2 regions of the Halorussus sp. AFM4 genome follow, and region 2 is predicted to be linked to the other one. Evidence: riboswitches for the same ligand, from Rfam matches in the RefSeq annotation. Region 2 holds a riboswitch; the other holds the start of a gene.
The links. Region 2 has a riboswitch for fluoride ahead of ACQUQF_RS21570 (fluoride efflux transporter FluC). Riboswitches for the same ligand answer to the same signal wherever they lie in the genome.
Positions count from the first base shown of each region.

Region 1: it holds a riboswitch for fluoride, as region 2 does, so the genes downstream of both, ACQUQF_RS24640 (fluoride efflux transporter FluC) here and ACQUQF_RS21570 (fluoride efflux transporter FluC) in region 2, are expected to answer to the same signal.

Region 1 is NZ_JBNTJT010000007.1:34,013-44,899, forward strand. It holds gene ACQUQF_RS24615 (transposase) at 1-693, opposite strand, end outside; gene ACQUQF_RS24620 (Hsp20/alpha crystallin family protein) at 893-1,303, opposite strand; gene ACQUQF_RS24625 (sensor histidine kinase) at 1,934-2,497, opposite strand; gene ACQUQF_RS24630 (hypothetical protein) at 3,012-3,440, shown strand; gene ACQUQF_RS24635 (alkaline phosphatase PhoX) at 3,849-5,918, shown strand; fluoride riboswitch at 6,226-6,290, shown strand; gene ACQUQF_RS24640 (fluoride efflux transporter FluC) at 6,297-6,707, shown strand; gene ACQUQF_RS24645 (fluoride efflux transporter FluC) at 6,707-7,063, shown strand; gene ACQUQF_RS24650 (low molecular weight phosphatase family protein) at 7,237-7,680, opposite strand; gene ACQUQF_RS24655 (low molecular weight phosphatase family protein) at 7,684-8,139, opposite strand; gene arsB (ACR3 family arsenite efflux transporter) at 8,123-9,175, opposite strand; gene ACQUQF_RS24665 (ArsR/SmtB family transcription factor) at 9,172-9,564, opposite strand; gene ACQUQF_RS24670 (MFS transporter) at 9,667-10,887, opposite strand, start outside.
Region 2 is NZ_JBNTJT010000005.1:279,418-290,304, forward strand. It holds gene ACQUQF_RS21525 (PhoU domain-containing protein) at 1-732, shown strand, start outside; gene ACQUQF_RS21530 (transposase) at 754-1,578, opposite strand; gene ACQUQF_RS21535 (hypothetical protein) at 1,643-1,885, opposite strand; gene ACQUQF_RS21540 (hypothetical protein) at 2,007-2,399, opposite strand; gene ACQUQF_RS21545 (hypothetical protein) at 2,402-3,241, opposite strand; gene ACQUQF_RS21550 (hypothetical protein) at 3,284-4,051, opposite strand; gene ACQUQF_RS21555 (hypothetical protein) at 4,079-4,519, opposite strand; gene ACQUQF_RS21560 (hypothetical protein) at 4,516-4,905, opposite strand; gene crcB (fluoride efflux transporter CrcB) at 5,066-5,425, opposite strand; gene ACQUQF_RS21570 (fluoride efflux transporter FluC) at 5,425-5,808, opposite strand; fluoride riboswitch at 5,815-5,883, opposite strand; gene ACQUQF_RS21575 (hypothetical protein) at 6,036-6,518, opposite strand; gene ACQUQF_RS21580 (hypothetical protein) at 6,578-6,763, opposite strand; gene ACQUQF_RS21585 (ATP-binding protein) at 6,994-8,385, opposite strand; gene ACQUQF_RS21590 (DUF7389 domain-containing protein) at 8,813-9,076, opposite strand; gene ACQUQF_RS21595 (hypothetical protein) at 9,216-9,446, opposite strand; gene ACQUQF_RS21600 (ABC transporter ATP-binding protein) at 9,738-10,887, opposite strand, start outside.

The sequences.
Region 1 (10,887 bases), on a different contig from region 2:
ATCTCCCCGATCCAGTGAGAACGCTGGAAAGACGACACGACTGATGTGGTCAGTAATCTTCTCTGCCTGTTCTAGAACAGTCCGATCATCAGGTACCGACTCTCCTTTGTCGCTGTCTCGGTGTTGGAGGTTCCGTTCCGGTTCACGTGGGACCGTGACATCGGCATTTTGCGCCTTAATCAAGATCGTCCGGGCGGCTGTCTGAACAGTCTCGCGAAGGTCAGTCGTGAAGCGCTTGTTCCAGGTGCGCCAGAGTGTCGACTGGTCCGGTACTGAGTCAAAACCGAGTTGCTCACGAACCTCAGTTGATTGTTGGAGGTATTCGACGAGTGCTGTTTCGTAGGTCCACCCATGGAGTTCCTTGAGGAGAAAAACGCGGTACAATTGTTCTATCTCGTACCGGGTGGCCGATGCATAGCGATCGTGCGGCGTGAGGTCCAGATACGCTAATGGAAGCTGGCGGACGAACTCGTCGACCGACTCGTGAGCAGCATGTTCGAACCAGACGCTCGCTACCGTTCGAATGTCTTCCTCAACAGCAGCTAGTGAGCTTCGGTCGTAGAGTGGCGTCGACTCGTAGTTCGGCCAGTTATGAGAGGGCTGTTGCGCAATGTGGCGAAAACTGTCCGTTGTGACGTGCGCGTCGCTGTCACTGATGTAATCTAGTCGCTGCTCCGTCAAGAACTCGTTCACTACGGACGAGAAGACGCCCAGAAACTACTCAGTGGACCGATTTCGACCTCCTGAACGAGATCACTCGAGCACTGAGTTGGGAGTTGGTGAATCGTTTTCTTGGCGTGAACATCAGAGTCCTACGACGGCAATTCGTATAGTGTGACATGAAATTTCGTATTAGAAGGTGGAAAAATGACTAACGGCACCGACTAGCGGCCTACTTGGCTTCCGACTCGAATGAGATCTTCTTCCGACGTGCGTTCTCAGCTTTTGGGAGGGTGACCCGACAAACCCCATTTTCGCAGGTCGCGATCGCCTCGTCGATATCGATCTCAGCAGGAAGATCGACGGCACGTTCGATTTGCGGGAGACGCTCACGCTGAATCGATCGGGCACTGACTTCCTCGTCGTCGAGTGTCCGTTCAGCAGTAATGACCAGCGATTGATCAGCTGCTTGGAGATTGATAGTTTTTGGATCAAATCCAGGCAAATCGATCACGACAACGATTTCCTCAGCCGAATCGAAAACATCCACAGCAGGACCGACTGCTGGCTGTGGCTCGGCGTTAAAGACCTGTTGAGAGACGTCCTCGTGAAGCGCTCGGGGACGCTGGGTCATCTGACCCATGGGCTGCTGATTTGCCGGCTGTGCCGGAGACTGTTTGACGGAGGGCCCTTGGACGGACTGCTGCGCCGAGGAGTACTCTCTCGACTGCTGAATAGGGCTCTGAGAGCGCTGTCGGGCTTCGTTACTCTGTTGGCGCTGCGAGGATGCAGCCTGCTGGACTCGCTGCGGCTGTTGGACTGGAGACTGTTCTTCGTCGCGACCACGCTGGTCAGGTTCGGTAGATTGCATGGGTTGAGTTCGGGCTGTATAGCCGACGGCCTTGACCGTGTGTAACTGACTCGTCACAACGACCAAGCCAAATGGTGAGATGAACGTCTATCGCAAATTCGTTTATAATTGGTCAATTAACTAATAATATTCGGATATATCACCCATATCACCGAGTCCCACCCAGTACCATTCCATACTAGTCCTTACAGTAGTATCCTGTTCGTCACTGAAAGAGATATCAAGATCAGTATATTCGGTCGAGCTACCGCTTGTTTACATCCGGCAAATCAATTGCTGCCTATCAGAGAATCCACGGTAATTCGGTCTTATCCGAGGGTGTCATAGAACAGTTCGCATACCCTGTTGAGACGATCTGTAATCGATAGATACAGAGGAGCAACCAAACAGGCTCCCTCTGAGTCAGACGGTCGGGAGCGTCACTTGAACTTTCGTTCCTTCAGGCTCGTTGTCTTGAATCTGCAGATCACCGTTATAGGCATTCACGGCCTCCGTTACCAGATGCAGGCCGAAACCACTCCCAGTACTCTCATCGATCTGTACACCTCGTTCTCGGATCGTCTCTTTGTGTTCATCTGGGATCCCCGGTCCATTGTCTGCAATCGTGACCGTGACTGTCTCGGAGGTGCGCTCTGCGCTCACATGCACTTTCGGTGTGTCCTTGTCATTGTGCTCGACCGCATTTCGAAGTAAATTCCTGAATACATGTCCGAGTAGTTCATCAGCCAATACGGTTGTGTCGGGTAACTCCTCGACTAACAGGGTCGCGTTCTCGTGTGCATTTTGGACGAGTGCGACTTGTTCTTCGAGTGTCGGCCGGAGACTAACTGGTTCAAACTCGTGTTCGTCCTGTTCGACGAGAGTCATGTAGTCACGCATTTCCTCGACGAACTGCTCCATCTCGTCAAGCCGCTGGGTAATCACATCCCAGTGATCGGCTGGGAGGTCGGCTTGATTCTCAACCATCTGCAGGCGTGCATTGACGACCTGAAGATCATTCAGCAGGTCGTGCCGGAGTGTTCGGTTATGATCAAACCGTGGTTGGCTAAGAACGACTGTACCACAGACTGGGCACACGTATTCATACGACTGTGAAGCCGAGTTGATAACCCAATCCCCGTCCACGGGTTCCTCACAGCCGCAACTGGAACAAAAGAAAATCGCCTTGCGGTCAGGGGCATCTGGCGGTGACATTGTGTGGTCGAGAACGCCTGGCATCAGTACTTGAAACGGACCCCAAGCACCGTACGCTGTGATATGTGTTCAATGTACGCCAACTACTCGAACAGAGACCTCAGGAGCCGACATATCAAAATGAGTGGATCCAGTTCAGAGTGAACGAACCCTGGGATTGATTTCGGTATCTCCGCCGGAGAGATATACGTAACAATACCGATTCCTCTATACTAGGATATACACGACATAGCAACCTTAAACGGAAGAAGGAACCCTTCGCTCACCACGAGCACTCAGCTCACTCATGTCTCAAACCAACACACAACCATCTGTCAAACAGGACGAGTCAGTATTCACAGAGTACGTTCTGGGGGTCCACATTGTCGAATATGTCGATGACAACGACGAGACCGTTCAGTATCGGTTTGAAGCACCGGATCACAAAGACGTCGTCTTTGAGGACTCGGAAACCGCACTGCTGTACGCCGATGTATACTTCGATGCCAATGGGTTTGTCGAATCGGGAACAGGTGAACGCGGTGTGCCCCCGGAACTCGTCCAAGCTGGAAAAGATACCCTCGCCGCGTATCTCTTGACGCAAGCCGGAACGGATATCAGCTGGATCGCGTCATTCTACGGAACAAAACCCGATAAGATCGAGCAATACATCTCCTGGGTCCAGCAGCGGGCAGAAGAAGTCCGGCAGAAGGTAGCGGAGCATGGAGTCGAATAGCGTCGATTCCCATGGATACGATGCTACAGCGTTATCTCGACGGACTCACCGTTTTATCGAGCCTCATCGCAGGAGAACTGTTCGTGGTGGCACTTCCAACAGAGCCCGAGACCCCACTGTTGATTGCGTTCGGCTTTGCGTCGATTGTGTATCTTGGCATAGTAACATATCAGCGAAACCTCTTCGACGGGTTATGACCAGAGTGACGGCTTGACAGTCGAACGATCCATTCCTTTTTTCACCAGCTAAAATCGTCTGCCATCTTTGTGGGCTGTGCTACAGGTAAGTTCACCTGCTTGAGGAATACAATGGTGGGATACAGTCGCATCAATAGACCAACTTGCTACTTTGGAGTTTTAATTCGTCTATTATAAAAGAACATTAAACGGCAATCGGAGCTACGGATGCATGGTGGACTTCACCAGACGACGACTGTTATCGACATCGCTGGCTGCGGCGATCGGGGCCAGTACGGCAGGAATCGCCAGTGCCGAAGATAGCGATACGAAACATGCACCGTCAGTACAAGGAACTATCAAGCGGTTCGCAACGACCTCCCTGGGAGCTGAGGTCACTGGTCCGTACGTCACCGGCGGTGGCGATCTCTTTTTCAGTCATCAGCATCCGAGCCGTGACAATCCGGCCCCCTATGATAAGAGCGGGATCGGATACGTTGGCGGCTATCAGTTCCAGTTCGACGGCGACAGCGAATTCCAACCCCTCGGGGCGCCCACGACGAAGGAGGCTCAGTCGCATGTCCGCGTTGCGGACGGTGAGTACACGTTCCTTGCCAACGAGGGGGATACGATCGGTGACGGGGAAACGCTCGGTGTCCCGACCACGCCCGAGGGGGAGGACCTCATCAAGTTCGCGGGCTCTCGATATGCCGAGTTCGGGTACACGCCAGACATGAACGAACTGGTCGCCACTGACGACGAGGAAGCTGACGGCTACCTGTTCACGAACTTCGAGTCCAGTCCAGGGAACATCACCCGGATGCCGGTCAGTCGTGAGGACGGGATCTGGGAAGCCGACCTCGAGGCGACTGAAAATCTTGCCAACAGCGAGAAGTTCCGGCAGATTGGCGGAACCCGCATCAACTGCTGGGGCGATACGACCCCGTGGGGGACGCCGCTTTCGGCTGAGGAAGAGTACGGTCACACACGAGTCTCCGGAGGGCACACTGCTGGCGACATCGTCGACGCGGGGAGTGGCGTCGGTCGTCGCGGCGGTGCCGCGTTCTGGAATCGACCAAATCCCACCGAGAGTCAGAGTGCGGTCAACGAGATCTTCGGCGACCAAGCGTGGTACCTCCAGGGGTACTGGGCGCTTGGCGGCGTCGAACTGCTGGCGTACTATCTGGGTGCCGACCCGGTTGATCAGAACGGCGACACCAACACGACGGACCCCATCGGGGACATCTACCCGAATCGGTATCGCTATGGCCATCTCGTCGAGATTCGGAACCCCACCTCCGACGACTGGATCCCTGTCAAACACCACGCCTTCGGCCGCGTCGCCGCTGAGGTCGGGAACGTCATGCCAGACGAGAGGACGGTGTACATCACCTCAGACGGGACGAACAAGGGCTTCTACAAGTTCGTCGCTAACCGCCCGATTCCGAGCTACAACGACCCGATGGACATCGAGGGCACGCTCTCCGTCGCGAAGGTGACCAACGACGTCTCGGGGTCACCCGCCGAGGCCGACCTCGAACTCGAATGGCTCGAACTGGGCAGCGCCAGTAACGCTGAGGTCGAGTCCTGGATCACTGAGTACGACGGGATCACGCAAGTCGACTACCTCGAGACCCACGCCGAAACCGACTGGCGGGAGGACCTCGACGCGGCGCTCCGAGAGGCCGACGAGGAAGTCGCCAAGCACGGCAATCAAGACTACATCACGGACGAGGAGATCGTCGAATGGGCCGAACAGTACGAGCGCCACGGTCCCGACAGCGTTGACGAGAACCTCCGCAAGGTTCCCTTCCTCGAGACGCGCGCCGCCGCCAAGGAGATCGGCGCAACCGTCGAATTCCGGAAGGCCGAGGGGATCGACCACGTCGACGATGCCCGGCCTGGCGACTACGTCTATCTCGGGCTCGCTGAACTCAACAGTGGGATGGCTGACGGCCAGGGCGATATCCAACTCGAACGCGTGGACGGGGGGATCGTCTACCGCGCTGAGATTGAACCCGACTACAACCTGGCGACGCTCGAACCGGTCGTCGTCGGCTCGGACGCGACCGACACGACAGCCGTCGCGAACGACCGGCCGCTGAACGTCGACAACGTCCTCGCGCTCCCGGACGGGCGCGTGCTCCTCTGTGAAGATGCCGATAAACTCGGCCGCTCCTATCCCAACGACTGTCTCTGGGTCTACGATCCCGAGGACACCGACACTGACCGCGGTCATGGGAACGAGGAGGACCGCGACGACGAGGATAATCCTGCACGGGACGACGGTACGGACGAGTAAGTCTCGTTTTGCGCGACTGCGGTCTCAACCCCCTTGTTTTTGCTCGATATCATAGCAAACACATCGGACGGGATCTGTCTAGTCGGTAGATAGGGGTGGACTGCTCTAACCTCCCACGGTCGGCAAGTTCCTTCCAATAGATAGATGGGAAGCGTGTCGTAGCCTCGTCTTCAAGGGGTAGTTTTCCCCGGGTCTCAGCGAATCGACTGTGAGCAAGCGCGTGCTAAGTTATCACATCGTCCGATCCATCCACAATCGAAATTTTCACATAGCCGCCAGGGTCAATCGAAAACAACACCCCTTGTGGGTCTGTTCGGGCGATGGAGTCCGCCTGTCCCAACCGCCGTCCTGGCTGATGACTCCTATTACATATCAGCCATGATACGGACACATCCCCTCGAACACCTGGAAGCAATTTTGGCCGTCGGTATCGGCGGGTTTGCCGGCTCGAACCTCCGATACTTAGTCGAACTATCCATCCCCAACTCGTTGGTGGCCACAGCGACGGTCAACGTCCTCGGGTGTTTCGCGCTCGGTTTCCTCATTTATGAAGAACTGTTCAGCGGGACAATCTCCAGGGCCAGTCGGACCCTCATGGCGACTGGATTCATTGCCTCTTTTACCACCTACAGCACGTTCATCACCGATGCACTCACAACCGCACCACTAGTGGCGATCGCTTATATTAGCGGTAGTTACGTTCTGGGTTTTGGAGCTGTCCTCGTTGGCCGGGAAGCAGCCCGATGGGTTACAACTGTAACACCGCCTGCACCGGAGGTGAGCGACTGATGGAACCCGCTCATCTCCTGGGGACAGGCGGGGCAATCGGTGCAGTATTACGTTATATAATCGACCAGTTGCTCGTGCACGATCGGTTCTCATTCTCAACGCTCGTGGTGAACGTCGCCGGGAGCTTCATACTCGGGCTAGTCGTATTCACCAGCCTCGATAGCGAGGTCGCCCTCTTCGTTGGGACTGGCGTATGTGGGTCTTTCACGACGTACTCCTCGTTTTCAGTCCAAGCCGTTCGGATGTGGGAGGGGAGTGGCCGTCTACGCGCAGGGATCTATGCGCTTGGCACGCTTGGACTGTGCTTGATCGCTGCTGGTACTGCTGCGGGTATCGCTACCATCCTACAGCTATAATTGGGAGGCTGTCGGCAGTTCCGAGATTCCATCTGAGATCTCCTCCGTTGTCTCTAACACTTCGAAGTGTGGGAGACGCGTTCTGTGACACGTTGAAATAGGTGCCGCCCAGCACTGCTGTTGTAGAAGCTCTCGATAGCGGTTCCGAAGTGAGAGGGTTCGGGGAGCCCCATTCAAGAAGTACCCGCAATCCCGTCGAAGAGCTCCGCGACTCGCCGCTTGATGTCGTCACGGATGCGTGCAACCTCTGCTGGAGACATCCCATCTGGGTCGTCTAAATCCCAATCACGGTTCTCCCCGGCCCATCCGGCGGGGCAGACCTCTTCGGGTGAACACCCCATCGTGATGACGTAGTCACTCTGCTGAATCTCCTCAAACGTCACCTCACGCGGAGTCCGGTCTGAAATGTCGATTCCGACGTCGTGCATTGCACGCACCACTTCATCGTGGACGTGTTCCGCAGGCTGGGTTCCTCCCGTAACGAGTTCAATTTCGTCTTCGAGATCCCGCTCTTCCAGCTCTTGTTGCGCGAACGTGTAGGCCATCTGCGAACGACCAGCGTTCTGGACGCACACGAAAGCGATACGAGTCGGTTCGGATTCAGTAGTATCGGTCATGGATTATGGAACTCTGTGATATTCTCGGTCTTCTTGGGGAGGTAAGTCATCGAGCAGTTCGATAACCTGTTGTTCGATTTCTGTACTAAGCGCCCACACCTCTTTACGGTCACTCGATGCGGGATCGATGAACCCCCAATCACGAACGACAACCCCCGTTGGAAGGTCATCGATCGAGAGTGAGCACCCCATCAACGCGACGATATCGCACTGGGATAGTTCTCGCGGAGTGATTTCACTAGGGGTCCGTGAAGAGAGATCATATCCTTTCTCGGCCATCACGTCGACGACCACGGGATATATCTTCTCAGCAGGGTCGGTTCCACCGCTTGTGATTTCGACATCTGTCCGCCCACAGGCCTCCAGCTGTGTTTCTGCGACAGCCGCGGCGATCTGGCTGCGGCCTGCGTTCTCCACACAGACGAATCCGATACGAACCGAATTAGTCCGAGTAGGCAACGTTGGTGACTCCTTCAGATTCGGGGAAGAGGCTGTCTTTTGTCGCAAGTGCAACGCGGACGAGTGCCAGCATTACCGGAACCTCGATAAGTGGTCCAACGACGGTTGCGAGCGCCACGTTGCTCCCGATACCGAAGACAGCGACTGCCACCGCGATGGCAAGTTCGAAGTTGTTCGAGGACGCGGTGAACGCGAGGCTGATACTCTCGGTGTAGTCGAACCCGAGGAACGCGCTCACGCCGTAGGCGATCCCCCAAAGTGCTGTGAAGAAGATGAACAGCGGGACGGCGATGAGGAGGATCTGTTCGGGATGCGAGACGATGTAGTCGCCCTTGAGCGCGAACATCACGACGACCGTGAAGAGCAGGCCGAGCAGACCAAGCGGACTGATCCGTGGGATAAACCGTCCGTAGTAGGTGTCGCGACCGACCGTGCGGAACGCAACCTTCTGGGTGAGATACCCGAGGAGGAGTGGGAGGCCGAGGAAGACACCGACCATCTGTGCGATGAGCCCCATCGAGACGTCAACGGTCGTCCCTCGAAGGACAGTGAGGAAGAGGAAAGCGTAGGGGACGAACAGTGCGATTTGGAGGAGGCTGTTGACCCCGACACAAACCGCACACATCTCCTGATTACCAGCGGCAAGTTCGTTCCAGACGAGCACCATTGCGATACACGGCGCGATCCCGACAATGATGAGGCCGGTCACGAATTCGGGGTGGCCGCCGAGGAAGAACACCGCTAGCCCGTACATCACGAACGGCGCAATGAGCCAGTTGAACGCGAGTGTTAGGCCGATTTCCTTTCTGGCTGTACGGGTGACTTGCGGGATACTACCATAATCAATCTCGGCCATGATCGGGAAGATCATCACGAACAGCCCGAGGGCGATCGGAAGACTCGTGCCGTGCCACGTGACCGCGTTCAGGACGGCGACGACACCCGGTGCGAAGCGGCCGACTGCGACGCCAAGTACCATCGCGAGCCCGATCCAGACGGTGAGGTAACGGTCGAGGACGCTGAGATCGTCGCTCACTCTTCGCTCACCTCTTGATCAGCGGTCGCGAACAATTCGTCTGCAAGGGAGGTGCTCGTATAGTAGCGCCAGTTGCCGTCCTTGCGGCGGTCGACGAGTCCAGCGTCGACGAGGTCCGAAAGGGCATGACTAACTGCGCTTTCGCTCACGTCGACGAGCGGTTCCAGCTCACAAACACAGAGTTCATCATCCGCCACGGAGAGCACTCGAGCGAGCCGATGTCGGGTTTCGTTTCCCAGAACGCTGAAAACGGTCGCTGTCGACTTATCGCTGAACGCGGCATCTGCGAGCTGCTGAAGTTCGTCAAGACGACATTCGACGTCTGTATCGCAGCACTTGCCGAGTTCGTCGGCGATGAGTCGCCGGAGCCGTGATTCCGTTTGGGCCATTGCACTCTGATTGAATATGTCTTCATATAGGTGTGGCGGTATGAACTGCTGTTCAGATAATTTGCAGCAGCGAGGAGAGGTACGGTCGGTGAAGAACTGCGGTCAGGCATAGGCCTCAAACTCCTGACCGAACAGGGCGAAGTAGCCGACACCGACCAGCCCAACAGCCGTCGCCACTCCGAACGCGAGTTCTGGGCCGGCGACGACCGTCGGAGTCGTGAGTCCGCCCACGTCGAACGGGAGTGTAAGACGCCAGTCACTCCCGTACAGCCATCCGCCGAGGGCAGCACTCGGGATGACGACCGTGTTCCGAAGCAAGTAGTAGGTCCCGGTCACGCGCCCCCCGGCGTCCGTCTCAGCGGGACCAACGATCATCGCCTTGTGGGCCGGGAGCCCGGCAAACCGAAGGCCGGAGAAGGCGAACAGCGCGACCAGCACCCACTGGTTCGCCGGCGCGTTGATGAGCAGTATCGGGAAGATCGCATAGACGAAAAAGCCGAGGCCGACCACTGGCTTCAGCCCCGTGTACTCTGCAGCTTTCGAGACGGGGGCTTTCGTGAGGATCGCGATCACCATCTCGATACCGAGGAGAACCCCGAAGAAGGCGGCCGGTTGTAGTGTCGTGCCAAAGCCCTGGAACCCCACCTCGAGGAAGTTCGTGACGACGATGACGAAGAAGACGTAGACCATCCCGTTCGCGAAGCGAATCAGTGTATCCGCAACCAGGAGCGGCCGCAATGTCTCGGGCATCTCCCGGAGGTCGCGCCGAATCTGGTCGAGTCCTTCGAAGGAGTCGCCGATCGAGTCTTCGCTCGCGTCATAGAGGAAGTGCTGAACGACGGTCGCGACGGCCGCGAATGCGATGCCCAACAGCAGGATGCGCTGGAACCCCTCGACGAACGAGGCCGTGATTGCCAGCAGGCCCGCTGCGAGCAGGGGGCCGATGAGGAAGCCGATGCGGCGGAAGATTTCCGTCGAGGCGAACCCCATCGCTAGCTTGTTCGGCGGAACGCTCTGCTTGACGATGGCGAACGTCGCGCCGAGGCCGAACGACTTCCACGCCTGCGCCAGGAAGAGACCGACGAATATCCATCCCCATGCCGGGACGGAGAATCCACCGACACCGATAGCTCCCAGTTCTGGTGCGAGCCACCAGAGTCCGAAGCCGATGGTCGTCACGACGGCGAACCCGGTGAGCGCGATTCGGGAGCCTACACGGTCCGAGAGCGCACCGCCCGGGTAGGGATACACCGCACTGATAAGGTTGCCGACGCTCCCGTAGAGTCCGATAACACCAGCCCCCGCTCCGAGGACGCGCATGTA
Region 2 (10,887 bases):
ATTACTGCAGAAGAGCTTACAACTGATCAGCGACGGTGCGTTAGGGAAACAGTTGGGAAGCTCATGGGAATTGAGATTATGGAAGAGACCGGAACCAGAATTACATTGAAAAATATCCTCGATACGTCGGACATCTCGCTTCGACAATCGGTGGTCCGGCTAAAATCCGTTGTTCTATCCATGCAACGGGATGCGATAACTTCATTTGTCGAGCAGAACACAGAACTTGCACGCCAAGGAGTTATCACGCGTGAAGCCGAGGCAGATCGCATCTTCGCCATGGTCTCAGGTTATTTTCACCGAACGATGACTTCGTATGACGCGGTAGACGATCTTGGACTCGACCGACCAACGATTTTCGAGTGTTACATGTTAGCTCAACATCTTGAGCGAATCGCTGACTCCGCAGAAGATATCGCAAATGTTGTCCTCCAGATGAAACAGTCTCCGCCGAGTAAATTGAAAACCGAAATCGAACAATTAGGGTTGGACGTCACCGACGTAGTACGACGAGCTGTAGATGTAACGTTGGGCCACGAAGATTTAGAAGCCGTTTTCGATACGTTAGAGGAATCCGAGAAAATCACGGAGGATCTCGCCGCGCTAGACCAACGAATGAGCAACCAGATTGGACTAAAAGACCGTTGGCAACTCTCTATCTTGGAGAATCTGAATCGAATAGTCGATAACGGAATATTCATCGCCGAGATTGCTGTTCAATCTGCTCTATGAATATGCGGTACGGCGGTAGGATCATAGTTTCTTAGCGGTCTTCTTGATGTTGTGGAGAGCGAACATCAAGACGATTTCACGGAACTGCCGATACCAGAACCGCGAACGCAAGGCGGAGGCTTGCGTTCGCTTTGTCGTTGAGTAAGACGTCTCCGCCATCCACCGCTGCGGGTAGCCGTTCGTCCGGTTGAGTGCGTTGTGTGCCACAGCCATCAATTTCGATCCACGATGATGGACGCGGTAGTCGAGATCGTACGCGGACAGTTCGTATTCGGTATGCCAGTCTTGGAAACCGTTGTCGGCGACGACGGCCCGCAGGTCGTCCGCATTCCGGCGGACGACCCGCGGGCCAGCCTTCGTATCGTGTTCCCGCTCGATACAGCAATGCACGTCCAGCACCGCCAGCGACTCTGTATCAGTTAGCGTCGTCGCTTTGATTGTTGTGACTGTCCGGCTCTGACGTTGGAGATAATACTGCGAGGCTTGGTCACGTTCGAAGAACGTGCTGTCAAGGGCGACGTGGCCAGACTGGCGGAGTTGCTGCGCGGAGACGCGCAGCAACGCCCGCCACACGTACATCGCGTATCGATCAAGTGAGTGGTAGAACGTGGTTGGGTCAGGCAACGCCTCGGGATGTATGCCGAGGCGGTCGCACACCTCCGGCATAAGTCCGAGCCGATCAACCAGTTCCGTAAAGGTGTGACCCTCTTCCTTGCGAATACAGTGCGCGACGATGTGGGCCTCGCGGGGAAGCCCGCCTGACTCGGGCTTCCCCGCGTGATTTCCCAACGCTTGTTTGGCTACACGTAGTGCCTTCTCAATGAGGTCGAGGAGCGCGACTGCCACACTCGACTTCTCGACCTCATTCTCTCAAACCGTTACGAAACAATCCTGACGCCGTCTGTCGTTTTCAATAGAGCACCTTTTCGGGGTCTGAAAGATCGTCCTTGCTGTCGACGTTCTCCTCGGGGAAGGCGGCAAAGCCTGTCCTCCCGTTGATTGCCAAGTCCTGACCTTCGTCGGTGTCTTTGACCTCGACGGTCAGGTTAGAGCTGTGACCGCGGAACCGGTATCGGCCGATCACTGCTTCGATGAATTCGCGACCCGAAACTTGAGGCCAGTTGGATGCTGTAACGATTTTCAAGACTGCCACTTTTGTTCACCTGAGAACCTCTCTCACTCGGTTTTGAGAGTGACAAACCACCCCAATCGAGACCGTGACAGTCAGTTTGGAGATGGCTCAAGCTCCCGGTATCTTTATCCAGCCACTCGCATCATCTGGGTCGGAAATACTTGGTTTCAGGGTTGACTTTGTAGGGAACGTAGTGTTCTGGGCGCCCTTTCACGATGATGGACTCTCCTCGACGGTCCGGGAGTTCCGAGGCGATATCGAGCGTGTGCCAGACGCCGCCGATAGGCATCTCGACCCACCAGTGAGCGTTCCCGTGGTGGTCTGGATCGATGACTGGTAGCGGCGACGGCGCCCGGTCCATGTCGAGTAGCCCACGGATTAGCAGAACCACGCGGTCGTCGAACCTCTCCTCGAGCTCGTCGGAGAGCGCAATCGCGTTGTATGGACACTCCCCGAGCAGTTCTTGCCCTGTGCCACCTCGCTCCCGTAGTGCTGCCTCGATCGCGTCTTCGGCGCGTGCTCGCTCGTCGCCCATCGTTACGCCTCCACGGCGTCGGCCGGGAGTGGTTCAACGTCGAACGTGTGGACGTGGCTGTAGAGCCGGTCGAACGCAGTGTCTCCGACCGAACTCACGAGATGTCGGTTCGTCCGCGTCTCGTGAGGGTTACCTCCTGCCTTGTTCCAGCTCTCCAGCGTGAACTCGCGAGCTTCCAACCCGCCGTCAGGCTGGTCGTAGACGACCGCGATGACCGGCGTTCCATGGTTCTCTGCTTGGTAGGCGAGTCGGACGTCACCGTGGTCGACGTCGACGCGCTCCCAGCCGTTGACCGACACCGGTGGGTCGTCTCTGAACGCTTCCCGCTTTCGCTCGGCCTTCACCGCTTCTGCAGCGTCCCGACACTTCTCCCGGATAGCGTCGGCTTGCTCTTGCTCGACCTCCTCGAGGACGTCCTGGCTGATGGTGTCGGCTGCCCAGGCGAGAATCGTTCGAGCCTTCTGCAGTTGCTCTTCGTACTCGCCACGAAGAGTGCCGAAGTTCCGCTCACGAGGCGACAGCGAGAGAACCATCCGCCGCCAGTAGCCGGGGTCGCCATCGATGTCTTCGCCATGGTCGGGCGCCCACTCGGTCATTGACTTCCGGATCTCCTCGTGGTGAGTCGGCGCCGTTTGAGTCTCTGTCCCGCCGGCCGAGAGGATGCGTTCTGCAAGGTCGATTTCGCGGTCGGCAGTATCCTTCGGGACACTGTCCGGGAGCGGCACGTCGACGTAGAACGGGAGGTCGTGTTCAGACTTACACTCCTGCATGAACCCGGCAGGAAGCGGTGGTTCATCGAGGAAGACCGCCTCATACGGCGGGTCGGTGGTAGTAGCGTTCAAAGTTATTCCTCCACCTGCCTGGAGGGGGAGACAAACGCCCCATCACTCCTCGGAGAGAGGCTGGGTCTTTTCGGCGTACTCGGAGATGAGATCGACGACGTGCTGACTGTATAACGCCTCGACGTGGTTGATATTCCAGAGCCCCGTCTTGTAGATTTCTGGCTTCGGCGATTCGTGGCCAAGCCAGCCGTCCTTGTACAGGTCGGGGTTGGTTCGACGGAAGTGGCTAAGCGTCGCGATGGCGTTCTTTTCGACCGTTGCACGGTCGCTCTCGGGGCCCGGTTCGTCGGGGATGTTCACCCAGAGGAACGGCAGGTCGCGAATGTAGTCGCTGACCCGTTGCTCGAGCGGATGCTCTTGTTCACGGATGGTCGTCGTTTCGACGTCGAGGTCGCGCAGCGGCGTTCCCCAGTGGTGGTAGTCATCGTGGAGGTTATCGCGTTCGATGAGTGCACGGCCGACGTGGAGTCGGAAGATCGACCCCCGGTGGTTGCCGCCGCCGGCGTACTTTCCACGGAAATTCCCTCGGTGCTGCCGGAGCCTGTTCCAGAGCGTGTTCGAGCTGCCCTCGGAGACTCCGACGGTCCCGACGCGAGTAAGGTGCCAGTCTCGCGCCGGCGCTGACTCCAGATCGGAGTCAGACGAGAAGAAGAAGTACACTCCACGGTCCGGCCAGTCGAGCGACCCAGTTGCGTTTCGCAGGTATCTGGGCCCATCTACGGCATCGTTTACATCCGCGAGAGTGGCGTACAGTCGTTGAACTGGGTCTGGCCGGCTATCGAGTGGGGTGGAAACTCCGAGGAATATCATATCGAACTCCGAGTCGGAATGGGGCAGTTAGTCGTTGAGTCGGGCGATCTTGCGGGCGTTACGCTTGAGCGCGTTCAGGCGGCGAGCTGTCGGCGACGTTTCGTACTGAACGATGATGTCCGCGTTCGCCGGGACATGGTCTGCATGTCTCGGACAGCGGTCGCCGATGAACCACTCGGAGAGCGACTCCCCGCTCGTATCGACGAGCGCGTAGCCGATGCTGTTGTCCGAGACGCCTTCCATCCACGGACAATGCGGACACGAGATCGCCGTCCGGAGATTCACGAGTCCGTCGACGCGGGCGAACACCGCTGCAAGGTCGGCAGGTTCACCCTCCGTTGGTGTTGATTTCCCGATGACGTGTTCGGAGTACCGGGTTTTCAGCGCTTCTGCTCGCTGCTTCAACTGGTCGAGGTCGGGCGGGCTCTCTAGGCGACTTTCGGAATAGCGGTCGGTCGTACTGCTCATGAGCTTCTTTCCCCCTTCTCGTTGCTGGGGGATCTCTGTGTCGCGTTCGCACCTGGCATCCCGTCGACGACGTCCGGTGGGAGGTCTGCGTACGAACTGAGCGAGTCGATGGTGTTTTCGACTGCTGCGGTGTACAACGCCATGACGCCGCTCGCGAGTGACAGCGCGTTCTGCCACTTCTCTTCTTCCATCCCGAAGATTGCATCTTCCGTCGAATCGGGGCGATAGTTCACAACGACCTGCCATCGACCACCGCTACGGGACGCGATATGGCAGAACACACAGCTATACTCTAGTGCAAACCGATACCGTTCTCCGTTACCGATTTCGGTCTCAAACGCCCAGTTGTCCGGCGCAGCGTCTTGGAGCTCTGGAATAAGCCTCATGAAGTGAACCCTCACCCACGCTGGGGACCAAAAACGACGGGCTGCTTACCAGTACTTGGCAGCTCGGTTTTTATTTAGTCTACATTTGAGATGGGAATAGAGCGCCGATAAGTACGTGGTGCAGATCTTTCGTGTTAGACATCAAGTACAATTCAATACCTCAAACAACGGTCACTATCCCCCATGCGACGCCGAGCGCAACAAGTGCCCCGCCGAGATTCCCGAGCGCGTTTACTGTCGCCTGCCGCCGATACCCGTCCTCCCACAGCCGAACGGTCTCGAACGAAAACGATGAGAACGTCGTGAACGACCCGGCGGCCCCAACTCCAACGAACAACAGAATGTCGCTGTTCACGCTGGCGAAGGCCACCACTCCAAGGACAAAACTCCCAAGAACATTTACCGTCATCGTTCCCAATGGAAATCCATCCCCTTCCACGGCTTGGGCCACGTAATGCCGACAGAGCGCCCCGAACGCACCGCCTGTCCCCACAAGATGCGCCGGGTCAACAGTCACCACTACTGCTCCCCCCGCTCAAAGACGGCCACGGCTTCACGCCCGACAATCACGCCCGTGAATCCAAGCGCGTAGGTTCCGACCACGTTCACAAGCGCCAACTCCGGCGTCAGCACCGTCTCCAATGCGAACGTACTGTACGTCGTGAACGACGAAAGGAAGCCTGTTGCGGCGACTAGTTTCGTCTCGCCTGCTAACACACCGAGATGGATGGCCTCGTACAACAGGAAGCCGAGAGCGAAACTCCCAAGCGTGTTCACAAGGAGAGTCCCCTCGATTCCGGGAAGTAACTGCCCGACGAAGTACCGGAGGTTCGACCCAGCAAAGCCGCCGATGCCGATCAGGATGATCGTTTCGAGTGTCACGAGCGGATGTGTATCTGTCATAGGGGCCTCTGAAAAGGAGTCATCAACCGGCGTCGCCGGTAGTTGGAGCAGGCGGACTCCATCGCCCGGTTGCTACCGGAAGATTCTGGCGTTTCCAAATATATATTACGGAACTAGTCAGTGACCATCTATCGTCCGACGAAATTACGGGGGTTCAATTCACGTTCTGTACTTAGCGGTGATTCCAGCAGCGATTCTGAATACAGAACCCGTGTTCTTATCTACTCTTACGGCGGTGTGACAAATCCGTCGTGGTAGTCGAGAGCCGCGTAGACTGCCTGGACTGCCTCAGCCAAGTCGCCGTCAGGGGATTCGTCGTTGTCGGTGATCTCCTTGAGGAGCCTGTCGGAGATGTCGGCGAGCTCGGCGAGATAGGTTCGGTCGATGGCAGCCTTCTGTTCGGTGTTGTACGTTGCTTCTTCGGGGGCGAGGTACTGTCGCGAGCGGAAGGTGAGCGAGCCGTTCGCCCACTCGTCCCAGAGAACTTGGAGGTTGGCCGTCCAGGTGTCGGTATCCAGCAGGTCTGCTGGGTTGATTCCTGTCACCTCTCCAGCGTCGGCATCGACGCCTATCACTGCGAGGATGTTACCGGCCGGCGCGACGTAGAACTGGGGATTCGCTGAGGAAATATCAGTGAGCCCCATGGCTTCTATAGCTGCTTCGTGGTCTGGGTTGCCGTTTTCGTCGGTCGGATAGTCGGTGACACTCATTAGATACCCTCACCTCCCCTGGGGGAGAGAAACCGAGGGAGCTTTTAGTTGAGACTGACTCAGTAGGCGCGTCGGGTTTTCGCATAGAATGCGATGAAACCGAGCGCCCCGATCGCAACGACGGCGAATGCCACGAGGGAAAAGAAGAACAGGCTATATGAATTTGGAAGGCTGGCGGCTACCACTGGCAGGCAGATGCCGAGTAGGAGGGCACCTGCGATTAAGAGAGATTCGGAGGAACTCATGACTGATTCTCGTAACCTACAGAATTTAATGATTTATATCCTGAAATTCAACTTTTCTAGTAGGTGTTCACGAGAAGGTCGGGCAGCCCAACCAACCGCTCGAGGTCTCCATCTCGAAAATCGAGGGTGAGGCGGCAGTCATTCCCTTTCGAATCTCAAACACCGGCTTGAATGCCGAGAATCTGGGTTCCCTATCTTCGATGAAAACTGCGAATGTATCTCTGGTGCTGTTAGCTGCTCAACGCAGTAACGATATCTTCGACTGAGAATAGTCGAAGATTCTCTCGCTCTGCAGCCGCCTCCCTGACGGATTGTTTGAATCCGTTCCGTGAGAATAGCGCGTACTTCTCGACTCGACTGCTGCCGTCGTTTGGCGTCCAACGGAGTTCATCGACGTGTCGTTCAAGCTTCGAGAGGGCGTCGTACCCGAGTGGCGATTGCTGGAATTTACACTCGCCGGCAATTAGGGTTTCTCCCGCAGTGAGGCCCACGACGTCGATCTCGTGTTCACCGTACCACCACTGCCCGGTCTTCGTGATCGTGTACTCCGGATAGAGGGACCGCAGGGCCGAACAACATAACTCCTCGAACGACCGACTCACGAAATTAGCCATCTCCGGTTTAATGAGCACGTCGTACGCGTCTCCCCCGAACTCGTCGTATTGCTCGCTGGTCCCGTAGACGAAGTGGAACCAGAAGCGGAAGAACGGGTCCCGAATACGGTATCGGCTTCGTTTGCTCCGTTCTTTTTGCTCGGTGATCGGCACGTGCTGATCAACGAGACGAAGCCGGGAGAGTCGATTGAGATACTTCGAGAGCTGGTTATAGTCAATACCCGTTGTCCCTGCAATCTCGTTCCGACTGGTGCTTCCGCCGGCGATAGCCTCTAAGATCGAGAAGTACCGCGTCGGTTCCGTGAGCTCCATTCGAAGTACGTAGTCTGGTTCATCGTGGAGGGTTCCATGGCGTGAGAGAATTGTCTGCTGGATGTTCTCTGCAAGCGTCGAGTCGGGGGAGACCTCTTCGAGGTAGTACGGGACACCGCCGAACACGCCCCACGTAAGGACCTGCTCGTCTACGCTGTACGTATCGTCGAAGAATTCCATCGCGGCGTCGAACGGTAGCTGTCTAATATCGAGTTTGAGTGAGGAACGGCCGTACAGTGGACTGTTTCCGAGGAGGGCAGCCTCTTCCATCATGCTGATCGATGAACCGACGAGGATGAATGTCGCGGCCGACTCGTCGAGTTCGTAATCGAACATTGCCTGTAACACGGAGGGGAGGCTTTCGTCCTGTTCGACCAAGTAGGGGAATTCGTCGAGGACAATAATCGCGTTTTGCTCGGCGAGGTATCGAAGAATCTCCTCCCAGTCTTCTCGTATCCGGGTCACACCTGAATATGATTCCGCGGCTGCGTCGATGAACTGCTGGAGTTGGAGGGCGCTTGTTTTTTGCTTCGCCTGATAGACGACGGCGTCGTCGTACTGGTCGAGTGACTGCTTGACGAGCGCCGTCTTACCAAGTCGCCGCCGGCCATATATTACTGCGAGTTCGGCGTCATCTGACTCATAAAGTGCGCGGAGCCGCGAGAGTTCTTCGCTCCGATTCACGAAGTCTGGCATACTTGCTCTTATTCACTGTCCATCTATAATACTTCCCCTAATCGTACTCTGAAGTACGATACTTCGGAGTATCATTACTATATCCCGCTATGAAGCTCTGGAAGAGAGTTCCTGATCAGGATGGGGAGAACTATTTCGTAGTTTCGCCGGCGCCATATTCGCCTTCGGCGTGGCCGTCATGGTACCTTCCGTCTTCCCAAGCAACGTTCACAGCGGCGTAGTCGAGCATAAACTCGAATATGCAGTCTCCACAAGTTGCCTCGACAGTGATGGAGGCTGGTTCGGAGACCTCGCGGAACACGAGAAAGTCGAGGGTCCTACTGTCCCAGTCCGGAGAGCAGGGCTTCACGTATTGGTGGCCCTTCACAAGTGGATTCTCTGTATTTGGAGCCGTAGTATTGACCTATCGAAAGGATGGGATTTTGCGCTACTCTTCGTCGCGGTTGGGATCGAGGCTGCGAGTCCGGTCGACGACCTCCTTTTCGAGATAGTCCATCCCCTGGCGGTGCTGGTCGCGAGCGTGCTCGAACGTCCGGCCCTTCGCCTTCACCTTGTGCTTGTCCTCGTCTCGCGTTCCGGTGCCGCGCTTGACCCGCGTGGTGATGGTGACTCCGACGTCGGTCCGTTCGACATGCGTTTCTTGGTCGTACTCAGCGGGAAGCTCGTGGGTCGGAATTTCGTCTTCAGTCATGGTTTTACAGCAGGCTAACGGGCCTGCTCTCCGAGACCTGTTGGTCGTCCAGGTCCACGACGTCCGCCGCTACACTAACCACATGACGTGGGCAGAGAGACGGTGACGCGCCGCCGCTCCCGGCGCGGCGATACAAACTCTACTCTTGGACAGCCGATTGTGCCGCGTCGATGAGTTCGCCTGGTGAATGTGAGAGAATGTGGTGAACGATTGGCGGCATCACGATCGGCGCTTCGATGTTCGTCTGATTGTGCGCTTGGGTCACGCAGTTCTTGGGGATATCCTCCAGCACTGGGATTGGGAATGGCTTTTGGTCGGCCACCCGGTCCCCGTCGTTGTAGAGCAGGAGCTTTACTCGCTCCCCGGTCACGGAGAGGTGTTCCTCGTCGAACCCGATTTTGACGGTCTCTCCGTTTTAGATCTCGCTCCGAGGAATCGACCTCGTCTCATGTCACCTTCCCGCCTCGTTTGGGCGCGTACGTTGCTTGTCTTGTTCCATCGGGAGAAACGTCGTCAGGTAGCCATGGTGAAATCTACGGATTCCTCCGGACGCGTACCGAGAGGGATTACTGGACACCGGCAGGCGACAGTTCGTTTGGCCACTAGTGAGCAAATGGCGACCGCCGGAGTTTGCTTCGAACCGGGAATTGCGCTTCGGTCGTCACGCTCCGTCCGCCGTCGGCCGCACGGTGTCGTCACTGTCCGCTTCAGCGCCCTCGTCGCGCGGAGTTGAGTGATACAGCGTCTCGCCTGACTCTTGGTCGAACAGGTGGAGTCGGTCCTCGTCGAAGCCGAGCGTCACTGCGTCTCCGACCGCGACGTCCCTCCGGGGTTCGACCTTCACTTGGAGTTCGTCCGACCCGACCTGGCAGTGCAGCAACAACTGCTCGCCGAGCGGTTCGGTCACGGTCACCTCCGCCGTGAACGTCGCCGCACTGTCGGGGAGCTGCGACCCGAACTCAATGTCCTCTGGGCGGACGCCGAACGAGGCGGGCGTGGCATGGTCGACGTTCATGCGATTCGGACCGGGAAGGTCGACGGAGAACCCGTCGTGGACGGCGGTAATGGCGTCCCCGTCGGCCTGCACCTCGACGGGGAGGACATTCATCGCCGGCTCACCGATGAATTCGGCGACGAAGCGGTTCTCGGGGTAGTCGTACAGCCGCTGGGGCGGGTCGACCTGCTGGAGTTCGCCGTCGTTCAGGACCGCTACCCGGTCCCCGAGCGTCATCGCCTCGGTCTGGTCGTGCGTGACGTAGATCGTCGTGGTCTCCAGTTGGCGGTGGAGCTTGAGCAGTTCCGCGCGCATCTCCACCCGGAGCTTCGCGTCGAGGTTCGAGAGGGGCTCGTCGAGGAGGAATACCTGCGGTTCGCGAATCAGCGCACGGCCGATCGCGACGCGCTGGCGCTCACCTCCCGAGAGGTTCTTCGGCTTGCGCTCGAGCAGTTCCTCGATGTCGAGCGTCTTGGCGGCGTCGACGACGCGTTCGTCGATCTCGGACTTCGAGAAGTCGCTCGCCGACCGCATCCCGAACTTCATGTTCTCCGCCGCGGTCATATGCGGATAGAGCGCGTAGTTCTGGAACACCATCGCGGTCTCCCGGTTCTTCGGCGGCACGTCGTTGACGACGCGCTCGCCGAGCCTGAGCGTCCCCTCGGTGATGTCTTCCAGGCCCGCGATCATCCGAAGCGTCGTCGACTTCCCGCAGCCCGACGGCCCGACGAAGACGATGAACTCGCCGTCCCGGATCTCGAGGTCGATACCCTTGACCGCTCGTACCGCACCGAAGTGCTTCGTGAGGTTCTGGAAG